DNA from 2 places in the Kitasatospora sp. MBT66 genome. Region 2 is predicted to be linked to the other one. Evidence: riboswitches for the same ligand, from Rfam matches in the RefSeq annotation. Region 2 holds a riboswitch; the other holds the start of a gene.
The links. Region 2 has a riboswitch for FMN ahead of ribB (3,4-dihydroxy-2-butanone-4-phosphate synthase). Riboswitches for the same ligand answer to the same signal wherever they lie in the genome.
Positions count from the first base shown of each region.

Region 1: it holds a riboswitch for FMN, as region 2 does, so the genes downstream of both, BI06_RS29515 (riboflavin synthase) here and ribB (3,4-dihydroxy-2-butanone-4-phosphate synthase) in region 2, are expected to answer to the same signal.

Region 1 covers NZ_JAIY01000010.1:1,108,839-1,116,284, reverse strand. Annotated here, with positions in the region: gene BI06_RS29545 (alkaline phosphatase family protein) at 1-317, shown strand, start outside; gene BI06_RS29540 (HIT family protein) at 364-777, opposite strand; gene BI06_RS29535 (DUF1508 domain-containing protein) at 927-1,124, shown strand; gene BI06_RS29530 (MSMEG_1061 family FMN-dependent PPOX-type flavoprotein) at 1,211-1,906, opposite strand; gene BI06_RS29525 (antibiotic biosynthesis monooxygenase) at 2,035-2,340, shown strand; gene BI06_RS29520 (SCO4226 family nickel-binding protein) at 2,369-2,617, opposite strand; FMN riboswitch at 2,877-3,004, shown strand; gene BI06_RS29515 (riboflavin synthase) at 3,224-3,919, shown strand; gene BI06_RS29510 (nicotinamide mononucleotide transporter family protein) at 3,916-4,560, shown strand; gene BI06_RS29505 (bifunctional 3,4-dihydroxy-2-butanone-4-phosphate synthase/GTP cyclohydrolase II) at 4,557-5,858, shown strand; gene ribH (6,7-dimethyl-8-ribityllumazine synthase) at 5,955-6,425, shown strand; gene BI06_RS29495 (phosphoribosyl-ATP diphosphatase) at 6,546-6,818, shown strand; gene hisG (ATP phosphoribosyltransferase) at 6,911-7,446, shown strand, end outside.
Region 2 covers NZ_JAIY01000014.1:104,034-111,479, reverse strand. Annotated here, with positions in the region: gene BI06_RS34990 (LURP-one-related/scramblase family protein) at 1-24, opposite strand, end outside; gene BI06_RS34985 (TetR/AcrR family transcriptional regulator) at 342-1,016, opposite strand; gene BI06_RS34980 (MMPL family transporter) at 1,158-3,413, shown strand; gene BI06_RS34975 (hypothetical protein) at 3,882-4,364, opposite strand; FMN riboswitch at 4,954-5,084, shown strand; gene ribB (3,4-dihydroxy-2-butanone-4-phosphate synthase) at 5,334-5,981, shown strand; gene BI06_RS34965 (hypothetical protein) at 6,090-7,446, opposite strand, start outside.

The DNA.
Region 1 (7,446 bases), on a different contig from region 2:
ACGAGTGGGCCGACAAGACCTTCCAGGGGAACTACGACTCCACCCTGGTCAGCCCGGAGTACCCGGTGGCGGGCCGGAGCAGCGTCCCGGTCACCTTCAACACCTTCTACCGGCCGGAGGGCGTGCAGACCGCCCGGGTGCTCGCGGTCTGGGACGGCGGCACGCCGGTCGAGGTGAAGAGCTACACCGCCGACACCAACGGCCGCCAGCGGCTGGACCTGGCCGTCCCGGCGGGCGCGAGCCGGCTGCGGCTGCGCTTCCGGTACACCGGCAGCAACAACTGGTACTGGGTGGTCGACAACGTCCGGGTCGGCTGAGCCGGAGGGCCGGACCTGAGGCCGGGCGGCTCCGGCGGCAACGGCTTCAGGGGGCGAGCGCGGCGCGCAGCCGCTCGGCGACCAGCGCCGCGTCCGCCTCGTCGGAGTACGCCCGGCGCGGCCAGAAGAAGCCGCGCAGCCCGTCCTTCGGGTTGCGCGGCACCACATGGACGTGGAGGTGCGGCACCGACTGGCTGACCCGGTTGTTCGCCGCGACGAAGCTCCCCGCCGCCCCCAGTCCGAGTTCCACCGCGGCCGCCACCCGCCGCACCCGCAGGAAGAACGGGCCCACGTCCGCCGGCGGCAGGTCCGTGAGGGTGGGGCGGTGGTCGCGGGGGACCACCAGCACATGGCCGGGGAAGAGCGGCCGGCGGTCCAGGAAGGCCACCGCCACCTCGTCGTCCAGCACCCGGTGCGCGGGCTCCGTGCCGGCGACCACCGCGCAGAAGACGCAGTCCATCCGTCCATTCAACCGGCCCCGGGCCGCCCCGGCACCCGCTCCGGCCGGGGTCACCCGTCCGGACCCCGAGCGGGTGCGGGCCGACGGCGCCCGGGCGCACCGTGCAGGTGGGGCGCGCGGCGCGTCCCGTCGACGAGGAGGTGGCCCGGATGGCGGGCAAGTTCGAGGTGTACGAGGACGCCGGCGGCAAGTTCCGGTTCCGGCTCAAGGCGGGCAACGGCGAGATCGTCGCCACCGGCCAGGGCTACGCGAGCAAGGACGCCGCCCACAAGGGCGTCGAGGCCGTCCAGCGGGCGGCGAACGGCGCGAGCGTGGTGGACGTCGCCAAGTCCGGGGCCGCGGCCTGACCCCGGCGGTCGTGCGGGGCCGGACGGGGCGGCACGAGCAGCCCCGGCCCGGCCCCGCACCGTCGTTCCCGCCCACGCTCCCGCCGTTACTCGTAGCGGTAGAGCAGGGCCTCCCGCTCGTTCTGCTCGATCGCCTCGACGGTCAGCGACGGGTCCGCCAGGTGCGAGAGCGTGACCTCGGCCGAACTCGGCTGGGCGTCCTCGGCGAGCCAGTTCTCCGGCTTCCACGCCGAGGCGCGCAGGAACGCCTTCGGGCAGTGCGCGAACACCTCCTCGACCGCGACCACGATCGCGCTGCGCGGCGGCTTGCCGACCGCCGTCAGCTGCTCCAGCAGCCGGGGATCGGTGGAGACGCAGGCCCGCCCGTTGACCCGCAGCGTGGTGTCCCGGCCCGGCACGACGAACAGCAGCCCGATCCGGCCGGTCCCGACGATGTTGTGGAGGGTGTCCAGCCGCTTGTTGCCGGTCGCGTCCGGGATCGCCAGGGTGAACTCGTCCAGCACGGACACGAGTCCGGCCGGTCCGCCGCGCGGCGACACGTCGCAGCGTCCCTCGGCGTCCGTGCTGGCCAGGAGGACCAGCGAGGAGCAGGCGATCAGCTGCCGGGCGACCTCGTGGATGCGGTCCACCTGCTTGCGGCGCGCGTGGTCCCCGGGCTGCTCGTAGACCTCCCGCAGCCCGGCCGCGTCACGCACGGAGGTGGCGGCGAGCGCCTCGAACAGGCCGGAGGGCCGGTCCGGCCCGGGTGTTGACGGAACAACGGATTCCGGTGTGCTGGTCATACCGATCAACGTAACCGAGCCCGTGCCGACGCGGCCCGTCACCGTCGGGAAATCCTGCCCGAACCCCTCGCCACCAGCGCTTTCGCGTCGATAATGGGGCCAGGACGCTTTCGGGGCAGGTGGTCGCCGTGATCATCAGAATCTGGGCCGGGCAGGTCATGGCCGGGCACATCGAGGAGTTCTGCGAGGTGCTGACCAGCAAGGTGCTCCCACAACTCGGGCGCACCGAGGGCTGCCTCGGCGGCGAGCTGTTGCGCTCCGTCACCGAGGGCGGGCACCGGGTGCTCGTGGTCAGCCGCTGGCGCGACGAGGCGGCGCTGCTCGGCTACGCGGGGCCGATGTGGCGGATCCGACCGGTCTGGTCGGAGGGCGAACTGCGGTACCTGGCCCACCCGCCGGAGGTCACCCACTTCACGCCGGTCCCCGTGCCCTGATCCGCCGGGGCCCGCCGCCGGGTCGTGCTCAGACGATCAGCGGAACCGGGTGCACCTCGGCCGCCGGATGCCCGGTGCGCTCGTGGATCCGCTGCACGGCCTCCTTCGACGGAGCCTCGGACAGGCAGTAGACGTGGCCCGACTCCGGATCGGCCCAGGCCTGCTCGAAGGTCACGCCCTCGTCGGCCTGGATCGCCAGGTCGGCCTGGTGCGCCATCCGCAACTCTTCCTCGGTGATGCCGGCCATCCCGTGGTGGACGTCCATGAACTTGGCCATAGCTCCCGCACCTCCTGCGGTCGCCCGCGACGGCGCGTGCCGCCGCCCCGGTACCACCAGCCTGCGCCCGCCGCACCCCGGACCGCCACCGGACGCCCCGCGCGGGCGCGCCGCCGGAGGCCCCGCGCGGGCGGCGAACCCCCTCCGGCGACCCGCGTCGTCCATTCCCCGGCGCCGAGTGAAAGAGGCCACAGTGGACACCTCTCCCTGGCTCCGCGCGGATCATGGCAGAATGACGGCAGAATCAGCAGTGACGTTCAGCGCACTCCGGGGTCGGTGAAAATCCGAACCGGCGGTTACAGTCCGCGACCCGTCCGCAGCCAGCGGCCGGTTGACCAGGTGAAATTCCTGGACCGACGGTTAAAGTCCGGATGGGAGGTGTGCGCGGCGGACGAGTGAGCAGGGCCCGTGGTCCCCCGGTGGACCTCGGGAGGCGGTGTGCGGCGACGGACGGGGTCCCCCCTCGTTCCGGCGCCCGGTTCGGCGGCAGCCCGGTGACGGGTCCCGTTGCCGTCCGGCGCCCGTGTACCCCTTGCCCGCGCCTGTCCGCGTCCTTCTCCCGTGCCGCACCCCGGAGTCCGCGCCCCAAGCGCGAGGAGAACCCGGGTGTTCACCGGCATCATCGAAGAGCTCGGCGAGGTCGTGTCGATCGAGGAGATCGGCGACTCCTCGCGAATCCGTCTGCGCGGCCCGGTGGTCTGCGAGGGCGCGCGGCACGGGGACTCCATCGCGGTCAACGGCGTCTGCCTGACCGTCGTCGACAGCCCCGAGGAACTCGCGGCGGGCACCGGCGAGTTCAGCGCCGACGTGATGGCCGAGACACTGCACCGTTCCAGCCTGGGCGAGTTGAAGCCCGGCGGACGGGTCAACCTGGAGCGCGCCATGGCGCTCGGCGCCCGGCTCGGCGGACATCTGGTGCAGGGTCATGTCGACGCCACCGGGCGGCTGTTGGGCCGCGAACCGGGGGAGCGCGACGCGGCCGGCGAACTCCGCTGGGAGGTGCTGCGGTTCTCGCTGCCCGACTCCGTCTCGCGCTACCTGGTCGAGAAGGGCTCGATCACCGTCGACGGCGTCAGCCTCACCGTGGTCGAGGCCGCCCGCGACAGCTTCACCGTCAGCCTCATCCCGGCCACCCTCGCGCTGACCACCCTCGGCACCAGGGCCGTCGGCGACAGCGTCAACCTGGAGGTCGACGTCCTCGCCAAGTACGTGGAGCGGCTGCTGGAGGCCCGCACCCTCCCGCCGCTGCCCGGGGCGAACGTGCCGGACGCGACCGACACCACCCCGGGGGAGGAACGGTGAACTGGCTCAACGGCACCGTCCACCTGCTCGGCCAGGACGTCTACCGCTCCGACATCATCGGCAACCTGTTCGGCCTCGCCGCGCTCGCCCTCGGCTGGCAGCGCTCCCGGCTGACCTGGCCGGTCCAGTTGCTCTCCGGCCTGGTCCTGGTCGGCGCCTACTGGAGCGCCCACCTCAGCGGCGGCGTCGGCAAGCAGATAGTCGTGATCACGGCCGCCGTGTGGGGCTGGACCCGGTGGCAGCGCGGCAGGCGGGGCGACGGCGACGTCGCCGTGCGCTTCGCCACCGGCCGTGAGCGCGCCGCGCTGATCGGCGGCACCGCGCTCGGCACCCTGGCGGTCGGCACGCTCTTCACCGCCGTCCCGCAACTGTCCTGGGACGCCTGGCCGGACGCCTACATCTTCGTCGGCACCCTGGCCGCGATGGTCGCCCAGGCCCGCGGCTGGGTCGAGTTCTGGTTCGCCTGGATCGCCGTCGACCTGGTCGGCGTGCCGCTCGCCTTCAACAACGGGCTGGTCTTCTCCGGCTTCACCTACTCCGTGTACTTCGTCCTGGTCCTGCTCGGCCTGCGCGCCTGGTGGCTCCGCGGCCGCACCGCACACCCCGTGACCGACCCCGCCCTCCAGGGAGCCTCCGCATGACCGAGAACCCCACCACGCGTCCGGCAGAGCACCCCACCGCGACCCCGGCCGGGGACAGCGCCGCCGAGTTCGTCCTCGACCCGGTCGAGCGGGCCGTCGCCGACATCGCGCTCGGCCGCGCCGTGATCGTCGTCGACGACGAGGACCGCGAGAACGAGGGCGACATCGTCTTCGCCGCCTCCGCCGCCACCCCCGAGCTGATGGCCTTCACCGTCCGCTACAGCTCCGGCGTGATCTGCGCCCCGATGACCGGCGCCGAACTGGACCGCCTCAAGCTCCCGCCGATGACCCAGGTCAACGAGGACCGCAAGGGCACCGCCTACGCCGTCTCGGTGGACGCCAGGGACGGCGTCGACACCGGCATCTCGGCCGCCGACCGGGCCCGCACCGTGCGCCTGCTCGCCTCGCCCGGCACCGGCCCCGCCGACCTCGCCCGGCCGGGGCACGTCTTCCCGCTGCGCGCCGTCGAGGGCGGCGTGCTGGTCCGCCCCGGCCACACCGAGGCCGCGGTCGACCTGGCCCGGCTGGCCGGCCTGCCGCCGGCTGGCGCGATCGCCGAGGTGGTCAACGACGACGGCACCATGGCCCGGCTGCCCGAACTGGTGGCCTTCGCCCGCGAGCACAACCTGGCGATCATCTCGATCGAGGACCTCATCGCCTACCGCCGCCGCACCGAGCTGCACGTCGACCGGGCCGCCGTCACCTCCCTGCCGACCGCGTTCGGCGAGTTCACCGCCGTCGGCTACCGGGGCACCCTCGACGGCGTCGAGCACATCGCGCTGGTCGCCGGCGGACTCGCCGAGGACGGCCGGCTCCCCGACGGCGAGGACGTCCTGGTCCGGGTCCACTCCGAGTGCCTGACCGGCGACGTGCTCGGCTCGCTGCGCTGCGACTGCGGCCCCCAGCTGCAGGCCTCGCTGCGCCGGGTCGCCGAGGCCGGCCGCGGCGTGGTGCTCTACCTGCGCGGCCACGAGGGCCGGGGCATCGGCCTGGCGCACAAGCTGCGCGCCTACGAGCTCCAGGAGCGCGGCCGGGACACCGTCGACGCCAACCTCGACCTGGGCCTGCCCGCGGACGCCCGGGACTACAGCATCGGCGCCCAGATGCTCGGCGACCTCGGCGTCCGCTCGCTGACGCTGCTGACCAACAACCCGGACAAGCTCACCGCGCTCACCGAGCACGGGCTCAAGGTCAAGGGCCGCGAGCCGGTGGAGATCCCGGCCGGCGAGCACAACGCGCGCTACCTGCGGACCAAGCGCGACCGGATGGGCCACGACCTGCCCGGCCTCGACGGCTGACCCGGCCGCACCGCCCCCTGCACCGACCCGCACCCGCACCCCCGTACTGATCCGCAACCCGCAACCAGCAACCCGAACCACCGAAAGGCACCGCACATGAGCGGCCACGGAGCCCCCGAGCTGACCATCGACAACGCCGCCGACCTCAAGGTCGCCGTGATCGCCGCCCAGTGGCACGAGCAGGTGATGAACGGCCTGCTCGACGGTGCCCACCGCGCCCTCAAGGAACTGGGCGTCGCCGAGCCGACCGTCCTGCGCGTCCCCGGCACCTTCGAGCTGCCGGTGGCCGCCAAGCGCCTCGCCGAGCGCGGCTACGACGCCGTGGTCGCCCTCGGCGTGGTCGTCCGCGGCGGCACCCCGCACTTCGACTACGTCTGCCAGGCCGCCACCGCGGGCCTCACCCAGGTCTCCGTGGACACCGGCGTCCCGGTCGGCTTCGGCGTACTGACCTGCGACAACGAGCAGCAGGCGGTGGACCGCGCCGGCCTGCCCGGCTCCACCGAGGACAAGGGCCACGAGGCGGTCACCGCGGCCGTCGCGACCGCCCTCGCGCTGCGCGCCCTCTAGAGGGCCGGTCTCCGGCCGATCGGCCGGAGCGCCACCCGGACCGTGGACGTCCACCGGACTGTCCACGGTCCGGAACTGTTTACCGCCGGTCCGCCCGCACGCCGTATGGTGAGTCCCATCATGGCTTCGAAGACATTCGAGGAGCTCTTCACCGAGCTCCAGCAGAAGGCCGCCACCGGCGACCCCTCGTCCTCCCGTACCGCGCAGCTCGTCCAGCAGGGCGTCCATGCGATCGGCAAGAAGGTCGTCGAGGAGGCCGCCGAGGTCTGGATGGCCGCCGAGTTCCAGTCCGACGAGCAGACCGCCGAGGAGATCTCGCAACTCCTCTACCACCTTCAGGTGATGATGGTCGCCCGCGGGCTGACGCTCGACGACGTCTACAAGTACCTCTAGACCGCCGGACCTCCGACCGGCCGCCGGACCCCCGGTCCGCCCCGGCCGCCCGGAAACCCCACCCACACCGAACAGGTAAGGAACTGACCTCCATGCTGCGCATCGCCGTGCCCAACAAGGGTTCGCTCTCGGGTCCCGCGGCGGAGATGCTCCATGAGGCCGGCTACCGGCAGCGCAAGGACTCCAAGGAACTGGTGCTGGTCGACCCGGGCAACCAGGTCGAGTTCTTCTTCCTGCGCCCGCGCGACATCGCCGTCTACGTCGGCTCCGGCCGCCTGGACGTCGGCATCACCGGCCGGGACCTGCTGCTGGACTCGCACTCCAACGCCGAGGAGGTGCTCGCGCTCGGCTTCGCCGGCTCGACCTTCCGGTTCGCCCGCCCGGTCGGCGCGGCGGTCGAGGACGTCGCGGACCTCGAGGGCCTGCGGATCGCCACCTCCTACACCGGCCTGGTCGAGCAGCACCTGGCCGACCGCGGTGTGAAGGCCACCGTCACCAAGCTGGACGGCGCGGTGGAGACCGCGGTGCAGCTGGGCGTCGCCGATGTGATCGCCGACGTGGTGGAGACCGGCACCAGCCTGCGCAACGCCGGTCTGGAGGTGTTCGGAGAGCCGATCCTGATCTCCGA
Region 2 (7,446 bases):
GGGAGTGTTCGTGTTCTGGGACATGGCGGGCAGGCTAGGCCCAAACCTCCCCGGCCAGCCAGATCATTCACCCGCCCCCGGCCCGCCCGGAGCGCCGCATTGTGCCCATGACCTGCGGATTCGACCACTGCGAGCGCCAGTTGACCACCCCCCGGCGGGCACCGGTGTGGCCGATGTCACACCCGGGACACCGGCGTCGGACCCGAGGGGGCCTCAACCGCCGGACCGGTCGGGCCCGGTGGGCGGCGGTCAGATCGCGGCACCGGGCGCAGGAGGCCGTGGGGGTGCGCCGCCGGGGCTCGAGGGAGCTCGGTGCTGTCGGGCCACCGACGGGGACCTGATCACCGCTGGTCCACGGCCGGCGACAGGCCTGCGGTGCGCGCGGCGGCGCCCGCCTGGACTGCGAAGAGGCGGTCCCGCGCTTGCTGGTCGAGCATGTGGAAGTGGCCGTGCGCCTCGAGGGTGACGAAGCCGTGAACCGTGGCCCAGGCCAGCATCAGGGCTTCCGCCGGGTCCGGCACCAGCGAGCTGCCGAGCCGGCCGCGCTCGGCCGTGTCGGCGACGAGTTCGGCCATGTGATCCATCGCCCGTTGACCGGCCGCCACGGTCGGCCCGTCCGGCGGGGCCGCGTACCCGGGTACGGGGGAGCCGAAGATGAGGGCGAAGCGCTCCGGATTCCGCTGCGCCCAGGTGCGGTAGGCAGTGCAGGTGGCACCGAAGCGGCCGTCCAGGTCGTCCGGCGGCACGGTCCCGCGGGTTGCCGTCAAGGCGTCCGACAGGCTGTCGTAGGAGTCGGCGACCAGGGCGGTGAGCAGCTCGTCCCGGTCGGCGAAGTAGCGGTACAGGGCGGGCGGGGTCATCCCCATGCTGCGGGCGATGTCGGTGAAGCGGAGGTTCGCGGCGCCGCGCTCGACGATCAGGGTCAGGGCCGCGCGCTTGATCTCCTCCACGGTGTCGGCGCGCAGCCGTTCGCGGCGGCTCAGCTGCCCGCTCTCGTCGGTCGACCCATCCGTCATCGCATCTCCATCCGCCCGCCGTACCAGTCACCGCGTTGACAATCCGTGCCCACCGAGGGGAACGTTACGCTTCATCATGTGCGTTATGAAGCGTAACGCATTGTCTGGGGGCGGAGCCCCTGACGACGCACGGAGGACCACATGTCCCAGGGACTGCGCGACGGCCGGCGGACAGCCGCCGGCGAGAGCGGGTCACACCGGCCCGGCCCCCTCGGCCGCATAGCCGGTTGGAGCTTCCGGAACCGGGGCCGCACGGTGCTGCTCTGGCTGCTCGCCGCCGGCGCGGCCTTCGGCCTCTCGGCCGGCCTCGGCGCCAAGTACAGCGCCGACTACAGCGCGCCCGGCTCGGACTCCAAGCAGGCCCAGCAGTTGCTGACACGGGACTTCCCCGGGCTGGGCGGTGAGTCGATCAGCCTGGTGCTGACCGCGGACGGCAGCGTGACCGACGCCGCCACCCGTGACCGGGTCAAGGACCTGCTCGCCCGGATGGCGGAGGTTCCGCACGTCAGCGGCATCGACGACCCGTACGGCCCGCGCGGCAAGGTGTCGGCGGACGGCCGCACCGCCCTCGGGCAGATCCACCTGGACGTCGCCGTCGCACCCGACATGCCGAAGGCGGACACTCGGCGGCTGCTCGACCTCGCCCGCCCCGTCGACGGCGGCCTGCGCGTCCACCTCGGCGGCATGACGGTCCAGCAGGCCGAGCAGGGCGCGATCGGCTCGGAGGCCATCGGCATCGCGGCTGCCGCCGTGATCCTGGTGATCACCTTCGGCTCGGTCGTGGCCGCCGGCCTGCCGATGCTCACCGCGCTCGGCGGGCTCGCGGTCAGCAGCACCCTGCTGCCGGTCCTCGCCGCGATCATGCCGGTCCCGGACTGGTCCACCTCGCTCGCCGCGATGCTGGGCATCGGCGTCGGCATCGACTACGCGCTGCTGCTGGTCACCCGGTTCCGCGAGTGGCGCGCCGAGGGGCTCGAACCCGAGGCCGCCACGGTCGCCGCGCTGGACACCGCGGGTCGCGCGGTCGTGGTCGCCGGAACGACCGTGGTGGTCAGCATGCTCGGGCTGTTCGCGATGGGTCTGTCGTTCATGCGCGGCGCCGCGGTCTCGGCGATCCTCTCCGTGTTCGTCGTGATCGCCGCGTCCACCACGCTCTTCCCCGCCCTGCTCGGCTACCTCGGCCGACACATCGAGCGCCTCCGACTGCCCCTGCCCCGGCGCCGCGCCACCCGGGGCGGGAACTCGGTGGGCGCCGGCTGGCTGCGCTGGAGCAGGCTCGTCGAGCGTTACCGCGTCCTCGGTGCCGTCACCGGCGTCGTCGTCCTGCTGGCGCTCGCGGCACCGTTCCTGGGCGTGCGCTTCGGCTTCCCGGACGCGGGCAACGACCCCGCCGGGCGCTCGAACCGGCTGGCGTACGACACGGTGGCCGCCGGCTTCGGACCCGGCAGCAACGGACCGCTGGTCCTGGTCGCCGAGTTGGCGCCGGGCACCCCCGCCGACGCGACAGCCGCGCTGCCCGCCGCGCTGAAGGCGGTGCCCGGCGTCACGGCGGTGACCCCTCCGGTGCCCGGCACCGACGGCCGTTCAGTTCTGCTCACCGTCGTCCCGGACAGCGGTCCGCAGTCCAGCGCCACCAAGTCCCTGGTCCGCGACCTCCGCGACCACGTCGTCCCGGGTGCGGTCGGCCCCGGCGTCCGGGTGCACGTCGGCGGGGCGACCGCGAGCGCGATCGACAGCACCGACAACATCTCCCGTCGCATCCCGCTGCTGGTCGGCGGCGTGGTCACGGTGTCGATGCTCCTGCTCCTGGTGGCCTTCCGCAGCCTCGCCGTCGCCCTCAAGGCCGCGGTGATGAACCTGCTCTCCGTCGGAGCCGCGTACGGCGTGGTCGCGCTCGCCCTCGAAGGCGGCACCGCCGGCCGATTGATCGGCATCGACAGCCCCACCCCGCTGCCGGCCTTCGTTCCGGTGCTGACCTTCGCCGTCCTGTTCGGCCTCTCGATGGACTACGAGGTCTTCCTGGTGAGCCGGATGCGTGAGGCCTGGCTCCGCAGCAACGACAACGCCGAGTCCATCGTCAGCGGACTGGCGGGCACCGCCCGGGTCATCACCGCCGCGGCGGCCATCATGGTCGCCGTGTTCGCGGCCTTCGTCCCGTCCCCCGACCTGCCGATCAAGGTCATCGGCGTCGGCATGGCCTCGGCCATCCTGATCGACGCCACGCTGGTCCGACTGCTGCTGGTACCGGCCGTGATGCACCTGCTCGGCCGCGGCAACTGGTGGCTGCCCACCTGGCTGGACCGCCGCCTCCCCCACCTCCACGTCGAAGGCCACACGGAGCACTACCTGCCGAAGCCCACCCCCGAGGCACCCCGCCCCGTGGCGGCGGTCCGGTAGCGGCAGCGGCGGACCGCGGGGCCGTGGGGCGCCCGCGGTCCGCCGTCACGAGACCGACGAGCATTGACTCCCGCCCTTGGTGGACGGGAGCGAACAACGAGTGGGGCCTGTCCGGGGTACAACCTCGGTTCACACCCACTCAGGATCCACCGCACGCCACCCACAGCATCGCCTCGCGGCAGCAGTTGCCTCTTCTGCTGCTTACCGGGCACAGACCCTGGTTGCGAGACCAGGATCGACCACCGCAATCCGCACAGGGCCGAGGTGTCCTGGACCGGGTTCCTGCGTTCCCTCCCCTCCCGAGCGCAGCCCGACCGGCAGCCGGCTGGTCATCGGCAATCACCGCACGAGTCCGGTCAGGGCGATCCGCAGGATTGTGCTCGGCACTGTCTCTTCGCCGTGGACGAAGGCCACGTCCCGGCTCGGTCAGCCGTCGGAGAGGCAGCTGCGGAGCTGAACTCACTCAGATCAGTTCTCTTCCGTCCCCGCCATCCCGCTCACCTCGGCGATGCCCTCCACCGTCGCACGGTCGCCCGCCCGCTCGCCTTCCACAGCGTCGAACCTGTCACGCAGTCGGCGCAGGCGGGTCGGGTCGGAGGCGACCTCCGGCGGTACGAGCGACATGGCCCCCTTGACCCACTCACCGTCACCGAGGTCGGCCACCACGTGGTCGGCGCGGTCCTCGTGCCCAGGTGCCATGGCACCGAGCAGGCCGAGGAGAACGAGCAGTTCGTGCTGCACGGCAGGTGTGAACAGCTCCCGCTCCTCGTCGTCCAGCTTCACCTCGATCCGGCCTCCGCCGAGCTCGGCATAGCCGTACAGAAGGTCCCTCAGAAGCTTGAACTGCGGCTCGGGCATCAGGAGCTGGAGCGACTCTAGGTAGAGCCTCAGTCGCAGCGCCGCCAACTCCGATGGGTTCGCATCGCCGTCCTCGTGCCTGCCGTCCGCCACCCGAACCCTCCCTGACGTGTCAGCCGACCGGCGTCACCGCCGCCACCGGCCCCCCGATGGTACGGGGGCCCTCGGTCCGTCGAACAGGCCGGCCATGACGGGCAGATCTTTAGCGGCAGTCACGACTCTCACGAACTCTACTGTGCTGCAGCTAAGTTACCGGCTCGGTGACGCATCCCGCGCCCGGCAGGCGGCGATCATGTCGCGGTACCAGGCGTACTGGGCCTGCGAACTGCTGACGGTGACCCAGTGTTTTCCTTGCGCACAAGCGTCCGTTTTCATCCCTCAGCCTTCATGGGCGCTCATCTGGCGTGGTCCAACGTGGTCCCAGGGCCGGTGCTTCGCGCCCACGTGGCACGGGGTCACGGAACGCATGCGGACAATCCGCGACACCGCCCTCGCCCGCGACGGCGAGGGCGTTGTCGCGGACGACCTGCGTTGCTGGAGGTGTTCGTCTCGGTGCGGGTCGCCCTCGGGAGAGCAAGCGGGAAGTCGATGTGACGGACCGTCCCCCAGCCACCGACTTGTTGCCTCCTTCGGGGCACACATCCACAACCCGGGGCACACGTGTCATGATCGGTCTGAGTGTTCGCGCGCTCCGGGGTCGGTGCAATTCCGAACCGGCGGTCAAAGTCCGCGACCCAGCCGAAGCCATCGGCTGGTTGACCTGGTGAAACTCCAGGACCGACGGTGAAAGTCCGGATGGAAGGCAGTGCGCGGCGACACCGTGTCCGGCCGGTAGTGGGCTTGCCGCCCCACCGTGCGGACCTGGTGCTCGCTTTCCCCGGAACGGCGTCTGTGCACGGGGGCGAGCTGCCGTTCGCCGTCCCTCCCCGCGCACTCGGCGCCGTCCATTGTGGAGGGCCGTGCGCGCAAGCATGTGTCTTTCCGGATGGCCGCGTTCTCTCGCAGACCAGTGAACCCTCCGGACCTCCCGGTCCAGGGTTTCCCGACCTCAGGAGAGAGCAGATGGCAACCACGCGTTTCCCACGAGCCGACCGCCTGCAGCAGGTTGAGCAAGCGATCGAGGCCTTCCGCCGTGGCGCTTTCGTGATCGTCTTCGACGACGAGTCCCGCGAGAACGAAGGCGACCTCATGGTGGCTGCCGAGTACACCCACGAGACCGCGCTGCGGTACATGCTCGACCACACCTCCGGCGTGGTCTGCGCGGCCGTGCCGGTCGAGCGGTGCGAGGAACTCGACCTGCCGCAGATGGCGGCGGAGAACTCCGGTCTGCACGGCACGGCCTTCACCGTCTCGGTGGACCTGATCGCCGGTGGAACCACCGGCATCCCGGTCGAGGAGCGGGCGCGCACCGTGCAGGCGCTGGCCGACCCGGCCGTCGCGCCGGGCGACTTCGCCCGGCCGGGCCACGTCTTCCCGGTGCGCGCCGCTCGCGGCGGCGTGCTGGAGCGCGACGGCCACACCGAGGCCGGGGTGGACCTGTCCCGCCTGGCGGGGCTCTCCGGTGTGACCGCCATGTGCGAGGTCGTCCGGCCGGACTGGCGCATGGCCCGCCTCCACGACCTGCAGCAACTCGCCGCGCGCGACGGGCTGGTGCTGATCTCGGTGGGCGACCTGGTGGCCTACCGGCTGGCCACCGAGCCCCCTGTCTGAGCGTCCCGACGTTCCTCGATCCGATCGAGGACGGAGGACGATCCCCGTGCGCAGTTCCCACCGGTCCGTCCGGCTCCGGCGGTACATCACGGCCGGCCGGGTCGGATCTCACGGGTTCTGCTGCCCGCGGTCGGGTACGGCGTGCGCCGGGGGGCGTTCGGCCAGTCGCTCCAGGAGTTCCCGCACGTCCGGGTGGCCGGCGTGGGGGGCCAGGTAGCGGCGGAAGCGGTTGGCGAGTCCGGGCAGGAAACCGCCGGTACGGTCGATGGCGCGGCGGATCGTGGCTGCGGCCTCGTCGATCCGTCCGGCGTCCAGCTGGGCCTCGACGGCCGGGCACAGTTGGACGGGGTCGTAGGGGCTCGGGGACCGGTCCGGGGCCGCTCGGTCGCCGAGCAGGGCACTGAAGCAGGACAGTGCGCGGGTGGGCTGCCCCAGACGCAGCCAGGTGTGGCCGCGGGAGAAGTCGAGGTAGTCCTCGTTGATGTTGCCGCTGGTGGGATCGGCTTCCGGGTCCCACTGCGGTGAGGCCGCGGCGAGGGCGTGTTCGGCGCGGTCCAGGGCGCGCAGGCCGGCGGTGCGTTGGGCGAGCCGGGCGGAGAGGACGGACTGACGGGCGTGCAGCTTGACGGCCAGACGTGGCGTGGGGCGGGGGACGATCGCGCGGGCGGCCCGGAGCAGGGAGAGCGCGTCGCGGGGGTCGCCGCGGCGCAGGTGGCGGTAGCAGAGCTGGGTGAGGTAGGCGACGGTGTGATGCGGTGCTCCGGCGGCAGAGGCCGCACGGATCGCCGCGAGGTTGTAGCGCTCGGTCCAGGCTTCGTCTCCCGCGACGTGACTGGTCCAAGTGCACAGGGTGGCGGTGCGGGCGCACAGCAGGAGCAGTCGGGTGCCGGTGGCGCGGTCGTATCCGTGGCTGGTCAGCAGATCGGTGATCAGCCGGTACTCGGTGCGGGCGGCGAGGTAGAGGGCGTGCTGGGGGACGGGGCTGCCGGTTTCGAGTCGTTCGAGGGCGAGAATGCGCTGCTCGGCCCAGACGAGTGCTTCGGGGGCGATGCGGGGACCGCCGCGTTCGGGCGGGCGGGCTCCACCTGCGAGGGCTGCGAGGACGCCGCGGATCTGGGCGGTGAGGCAGGAGCCGGTGGCGATCAGCGCGGCGCCGGGCTCTCCCGCCGCGGCCGCGGTGAGCCGGGAGACGGCGACGGCGCCCTGCGGGGACCACGGCTGCTGGAGGAGGTCGTGGTCCCCGGTGGCGGCCATGAGCCATTGCGGCCATCCCAGACGCAGCACGATGCCCTCGTCCACCTGGTGGATACGGGCGATGGCGAGCTGGGCAGTGAACTCGGGGGCGATCCGCCCGGATTCCCATCGGGACACCTTCTCCCGCCGCGCGGCCATCTGTCCGTGCCCGAGCTCCGCGTGGGTCCTGGCGATCAGCCGGGCGTAGGCGGCCTGCGAGAGGCCGGTCGCG